Kitasatospora fiedleri: one gene and its partner. The protein of the gene in region 2 interacts with the protein of the main gene of each other region in a pairwise test. Links are inferred from orthologs where the notes say so. Each region holds a gene or a part of one and is shown on either strand. Other genes may lie near its edges.

Region 1 (3,237 bases), 290 kb from region 2 along the record:
GCCCTGGAGGGCGCGCTCAAGCTCAAGGAGCTCGCCTACATGCACGCCGAGGGCTTCGCGGCCGGCGAGCTCAAGCACGGCCCGATCGCCCTGATCGAGGAGGGCCTGCCGGTGGTCGTGGTGGTGCCCTCGCCGCGCGGCCGCTCGATCCTGCACGACAAGATCGTCTCCAACATCCAGGAGATCCGGGCCCGCGGCGCGCGCACCATCGTGATCGCCGAGGAGGGCGACGAGGCCGTCGTCCCCTACGCCGACCACCTGATCCGCATCCCGGTCACCCCGACCCTGCTCCAGCCCCTGGTCTCCACCGTCCCGCTCCAGGTCTTCGCCTGCGAGCTGGCCACCGCCAAGGGCCACGAGGTCGACCAGCCGCGCAACCTGGCCAAGTCCGTCACGGTCGAGTAGCGCGCGTATCGTCCGTGCCGGTGTAGAGCGCTCTATGCCGGCACGGACGAAGGAGCGGGACGTGATCATCGGGGTCGGCATCGACGTGGCGGACATCGGGCGGTTCGGGGAGTCCCTGGAACGCACCCCCGGGCTGGCCGAACGCCTCTTCACCCCCGCCGAACTGACCCTCCCCTCCGGACAGCGCCGCGGCACGGCCTCGCTGGCGGCCCGGTTCGCCGCGAAGGAGGCGGTCGCCAAGGCCCTCGGCGCGCCCCCCGGCCTGCGCTGGGAGGACGCCGAGGTCCGGGTCGAGGCGTCCGGCCGCCCGCTGCTGCACGTCACCGGCACCGTCGAGGCCCGCGCCGCCGCCCTCGGCGTGACCTCCTGGCACCTCTCCCTCAGCCATGACGCGGGCGTCGCCTCGGCGGTCGTCATCGCCGAGGGCTGAGGACGCCGGAGCCGGGGAAGGAGCGGCAGGCCGCCACCCGGGGGCAGGGTGGGAACGGCGGGCCCCGCACCGGGGGCCCGACCCCTCCCGGGCCGCCCGCCGCGAACGCCGAGAACCGCCGAGAACCGCCGAGCAGGGGAGCTCCCATGCGCCACGCCCACACCGTCGAGCAGGTCCGTTCCGCCGAGGCCGCCCGGATGGCCGAACTGCCGGAGGGCACCCTGATGCAGCGGGCCGCGGCCGGGCTGGCCGCGGTCTGCGCGGGGCTGCTGCCCCGGGTGTACGCGAGCCGGGTGCTGGTGCTGGCCGGCTCCGGGGACAACGGCGGCGACGCGCTGTACGCGGGCGCCCGGCTGGCCCGCCGGGGCGCCCGGGTGGAGGCGCTGCTGCTCGACCCGGCCAAGGCGCACGCCGGGGGGCTGGCCGCCCTGCTGGCGGCCGGCGGCCGGACCACCGCCGACCCGGACGCGTTCACCCGGGCCGACCTGGTGCTGGACGGCGTCGTCGGCATCGGCGGCCGCGGCCCGCTGCGCCCGGCCGCCGCCCCGTTCGCCGCGCTGCCGCGCCGCGGCCGGGTGGTCGCCGTGGACGTCCCCTCCGGCGTCGACCCCGACAGCGGCGAGGTCGCCGGGCCCGCGCTCCGCGCCGACGTCACGGTCTGCTTCGGCACCCACAAGCCCGGCCTCTTGATCGACCCCGGCGCGCGGTACGCGGGCGTCGTCCACCTGGTCGACCTCGGGCTCGACCTGCCGCCCGCCCCCGTCGAGGCGCTCCAGCACGCCGACGCGGCCGCGCTGCTGCCCGCCCCCGGCGCGGAGAGCGACAAGTACCGGCGCGGCGTGGTGGGCGTCGCCGCCGGGTCCGCCCGCTACCCGGGCGCGGCCGTGCTGGCCGTCACCGGGGCGCTGTACGGCGGGGCCGGCGCGGTCCGCTACACCGGGCACGCGGCGGCGGAGGTGGTCCGCCGCCACCCCGAGACGCTCGTCACCGAGGACGGCCCGGCCCGCGCCGGGCGGGTGCAGAGCTGGGTGGTCGGCCCGGGCGGCGGCCAGGACGCCGAGCGCGCGCTGCGCGAGGCGCTGGACACCGAGGTGCCCGTCCTGGTCGACGCCGACGCGCTCACCGAACTCGCCCGGCTCGGCCCGTCCGTCCTGGCCGGCCGCCCCGCGCCCGTCCTGCTCACCCCGCACGCCGGGGAGGCCGCCCGGCTGCTCGCGGGCGTCGACGAGTCCGCCGACGCCGAGCAGGTCGCCGCCGGCCGGCTCCGGGCGGCCCGGCTGCTCGCCGCCCGCTACGGGGCGACCGTGCTGCTCAAGGGCTCCACCACGGTGGTCGCCGACCCGGACGGCCGGGCCCGGGTCAACTCCACCGGCACCGGCTGGCTCGGCACCGCCGGCAGCGGCGACGTCCTCTCCGGCCTGACCGGCTCGCTGCTCGCCACCGGGCTCGCCCCGCTGGACGCCGGGTCCGCCGCCGCCTACCTGCACGGCCTGGCCGGCCGCCGCGCGGCGGGCCCCGGCGCCCCGATCACCGCCGTCGACCTCGCCGCGGCCCTGCACCCGGCCTGGGCCTCCCTCGTCGAGTAGCCCGCGGGCAGGAGGGCCCCGGCGGGCCCCGGCCGCGTTCCGGACCCGCCGTCGCCCGGGCCCCTGACGGGGCTTTCCGCCGCGGTCTGGGAGACTGATACGCGATGACGACTGCGAACACCGCCGGGACGCCCGCGCTGACCCAGGGGGCGCGGGCCGAGGCGACCATCGACCTGGCCGCGCTGCGCGACAACCTGGCCGCGCTGCGCGCCCGCACGGCCGGGCCCGAGCTGATGGCCGTGGTCAAGGCGGACGCCTACGGCCACGGCGCGCTGCGGTGCGCCCGGGAGGCGGTCGCGGCCGGCGCGGGCTGGCTGGGCACCGCCACCCCGGAGGAGGCGCTCGCGCTGCGGGCCGCCGGGATCGGCCCCGAGCAGGCCCGCATCCTGTGCTGGCTGTGGACGCCGGGCGGCCCGTGGGCCCGGGCGCTGCGCGAGTCGGTGGACGTCTCGGTGAGCGGCCAGTGGGCGCTGGACGAGCTGCTGGCGGCCGTCCGGGAGACCGGCGTCCCGGCCCGGGTGCACCTGAAGGCCGACACCGGGCTGGGCCGCAACGGCTGCCAGCCGCGCGACTGGCCGGACCTGGTGGAGAACGCGGTGAAGGCGCAGGCCGAGGGCCTGCTGCGGGTGGTCGGCGTCTGGTCGCACTTCGCGGCGGCCGACGAGCCCGGCCACCCCTCGATCCAGGCCCAGCTCGACCTGTTCGCCCAGGTCCTGGCGTTCGCCGAGCGGGCCGGCGTCGACCCCGAGGTGCGGCACATCGCCAACTCCCCGGCGACGCTGCTGCTGCCGCAGTCGCACTACGACCTGGTCCGGC
Region 2 (3,191 bases):
CTTCCACGGGTGCAGCGAGGACAGCCAGCGCATCATCGAGCCGCGCTCGCCGCCGTCGAAGTACACCGGGTCGCACAGCTTGCTGAACCCGGCGTACACCGACAGCGAGCCGAGCAGCACCCGCAGCGGCAGCAGCACCAGGCCCAGGTCGACCCGGCGGCCGGGGTACCAGGCGTGCTTGGAGCCCTCGCTGAGCGACGGCACCTCCGGCAGCTCGCCCTCGGGCTGCCAGCTGCGCCCGGCGCCGATCCGGACCGTCTCGTCCAGCAGTTCGGGGACGCCGACGTGCGGGGTCTCGCCCGGGGTGCCGGCCGGGCCGTACTGGCGCGGGACGCCCTGGAGCTGCTGGGTGTCGTCGTCCTCGAAGCCCTTGGCGGGGGCGGGCACGGTGGTCAGCCGGACGGCTTCCAGCAGCTGGGTGGCGGCGGTGTCGCCGGGCCCGGTCCGGCCGCTCCAGGCGGTGACCACCCGGGCCTTGCGGCGGGGGGCCCCGCCGGTGACCGAGGCGGCGGTGATCCCGGCCAGCGCGGGCACCGACGCCGCGGGCACCACGATCTGCGGGGTGACGCCGCTGCGCAGGCCGTACGGGTCACCGAAGGCGGCACCGGCCGGGGCGTCGATCATCGGGGCCACCGGGGCGGAGAGCCTGACCCGGAAACTGGCCTGGGTGCTGCTGAGCCTCGACGGGTCGGACGGCACCCGGACCGTGTTGAGGCCCGGACCGTCGTCTATCCCCGCGGGGCGCTGCCCGAGGCGCAGAGGTGTTCTGGTGTCCACACCCCTCTAACCGGGTGACGGGCCCCGAGGACACTCTCCCGGGTGGATTCCGGGCGAGGATTTGAAGTGATCATGAGAAAACCGATCGGGCCCGACCGGACCCGACCGGTTCCCCCACGAAAACGACGCGCTACCGCGGCGCCGCTGCGGCACGGCACCCCGCACCGCGGCGCCGCTGCGGCACGGCACCCCGCACCGCGGCGCCGCTGCGGCACGGCACCCCGCACCGCGGCGCCGCTGCGGCACGGCACCCCGCACCGCGGCGCCGCCGCGTCAGCGCAACACCCCGCGTCAGCGCTTGGCGCGCAGCCGGGCGGCCTCGTACAGCACGATGCCCGCCGCCACACCGGCGTTCAGCGACTCGGTCCGGCCCGGCATCGGGATGCGCACCAGCAGGTCGCAGGTCTCCGAGACCAGCCGGGACAGGCCCTTGCCCTCGGAGCCGGCCACGATCACCACGGGGCCGGTCAGCACGTCCAGGTCGCCGATCTCGGCCTCGCCGTCGGCGGCCAGGCCGACCACCATCACGCCGGCCTTCTGGTATGCCTCCAGCGCCCGGGTCAGGTTGGTGGCGCGCGCCACGGGCAGCCGCGCCGCCGCGCCGGAGGAGGTCTTCCAGGCGCCCGCGGTCATGCCGGCCGCCCGGCGCTCCGGGATCACCACGCCGTGCGCGCCGAACGCGGCGGCGGAGCGGACCACGGCGCCGAGGTTGCGGGAGTCGGTGACGCCGTCCAGCGCGACGATCAGCGCGTCCTGCCCGTTGTCGGCGGCGCCCTCCAGCAGGTCGTCGGGGTGCGCGTACTCGTACGGCGGGACCTGCAGCACCAGGCCCTGGTGGTTGAGGCCGCCGGTCATCTGGTCCAGCTGGGCCCGCGGGGCCTCCATCAGCGGGACGCCGCGCTCGTTGGCGGCCTGGAAGGCCTCCCGGACCCGGTCGTCGGTGTCGAGGAACTGCTGCACGTACAGCGCGGTCGCCGGGACGCCGCCCTGGAGCGCCTCGACCACCGAGTTGCGGCCCACCACCAGCTCGGCCGCGCCCGCGCCGCCGCGGCCGCTGCGGGAGCCGCCGCCGGCGCGGCGCATGCCCGCGCGGGACTTGGCGTCGCGCTCGCGCTTGAGCGCCGCGTTGGCGGCGCGCTGCTTGGGGTGGCCCTTGCGGGCCTCGCCGGGCGGGGTCGGGCCCTTGCCCTGCAGTCCCTTCCGGCTGTGGCCGCCGGTACCGACGCTGGCACCCTTCTTCGATCCGGGGTTGCGGCGGTTCCTGCGCTGGCTGTTGCCGGCCATGGTTGTACTTCCTGTCTCTGCGTCTGCTTCGTGCGTCGGGGCCGCACCCCTACAAAGGTACGGCCCCGGCGCGCCCCGGAGGGCTACTGGTACTACCGGCGGCCGGTGGTCCGGCCCGGTGTCACTGCCCGATCGTCCAGCGCGGGCCGGACGGGGTGTCCTCGATCGCCAGCCCGGCGGCGCCGAGCTGGTCGCGGATGGTGTCCGCGGTGGCGAAGTCCTTGCGGGCGCGGGCGGCCTGGCGCTGGTCGAGGACCAGCCGGACCAGGGCGTCGACCACGCCGCCGAGCTCCTCGCCCTGCTCGGCGCCGCCGGCCCACTGCTCGTCGAGCGGGTCGAGGCCGAGCACGCCGAGCATCGCCCGGACCTCCGCCAGCCGGGCCGCGGTGGACTCCTTGTCGTCCGCGCCGAGCGCGCTGTTGCCCTGCCGAACGGCCATGTGCACGGCGGCGAGCGCCTGCGGGACGCCTAGGTCGTCGTCCATCGCCTCGGCGAAGGAGAGCGGCACCTCGGGGGCGGCGTCGACCGGGCCGCAGCGCTCCACGGCCCGCTCGATGAAGCCCTCGATCCGGGCGAACCCGGTCTCGGCCTCGCGCAGCGACTCCTCGCTGTACTCGATCATCGAGCGGTAGTGCGGGCCGGCCAGGTAGTAGCGCAGCACGATCGGCCGCCAGCGCCGGACCATCTCGGAGACCAGCACCGAGTTGCCCAGCGACTTGGACATCTTCTCGCCGGCCAGCGTCACCCAGGCGTTGTGCACCCAGAAGTTGGCGAACTCGTCGCCGAAGGCCCGGGACTGGGCGATCTCGTTCTCGTGGTGCGGGAAGATCAGGTCGAGTCCGCCGCCGTGGATGTCGAAGGCGCGGCCCAGGTACTTGTGCGCCATCGCCGAGCACTCCAGGTGCCAGCCCGGGCGGCCGCGGCCCCAGGGCGTCTCCCAGCTCGGCTCGCCGGGCTTGGCGGCCTTCCACATCGCGAAGTCGCGCGGGTCGCGCTTGCCGGTCTCGTTGTCGCCGGAGGGCTGCCGCAGGTTCTCCAACTCCTGGTTGGAGAGGGCCAGGTACTCCGGGAAGGTGGTCACCGCGAAGTACACGTTGCCGTCGGCGGCGTACGCGTGGCCGCGCTCGATC

Evidence for each region.
Region 1: the proteins of rlmB (region 2) and QMQ26_RS14495 interact in binary tests that used the Escherichia coli proteins (3 or more experiments, as listed by UniProt). The link is inferred for Kitasatospora fiedleri from one-to-one orthologs.

The regions. Positions count from the first base shown.
Region 1 is NZ_OX419519.1:3,160,886-3,164,122, reverse strand. The notes cover bases 271-3,201. They hold QMQ26_RS14495 (NAD(P)H-hydrate dehydratase), read left to right. Parts: upstream 271-981; coding sequence 982-2,421; downstream 2,422-3,201. Other genes in these bases: alr (alanine racemase), read left to right, coding at 2,526-3,201; QMQ26_RS14500 (holo-ACP synthase), read left to right, coding at 467-835; glmS (glutamine--fructose-6-phosphate transaminase (isomerizing)), read left to right, coding at 271-405. Outside these bases: more of glmS, read left to right, coding at 1-270; more of alr, read left to right, coding at 3,202-3,237. UniProt on the Escherichia coli protein: Bifunctional enzyme that catalyzes the epimerization of the S- and R-forms of NAD(P)HX and the dehydration of the S-form of NAD(P)HX at the expense of ADP, which is converted to AMP.
Region 2 is NZ_OX419519.1:3,446,411-3,449,601, forward strand. The notes cover bases 66-2,950. They hold rlmB (23S rRNA (guanosine(2251)-2'-O)-methyltransferase RlmB), read right to left. Parts: upstream 2,062-2,950; coding sequence 1,069-2,061; downstream 66-1,068. Other genes in these bases: QMQ26_RS15905 (DoxX family membrane protein), read right to left, coding at 66-699; cysS (cysteine--tRNA ligase), read right to left, coding at 2,183-2,950. Outside these bases: more of QMQ26_RS15905, read right to left, coding at 1-65; more of cysS, read right to left, coding at 2,951-3,191. UniProt on the Escherichia coli protein: Specifically methylates the ribose of guanosine 2251 in 23S rRNA.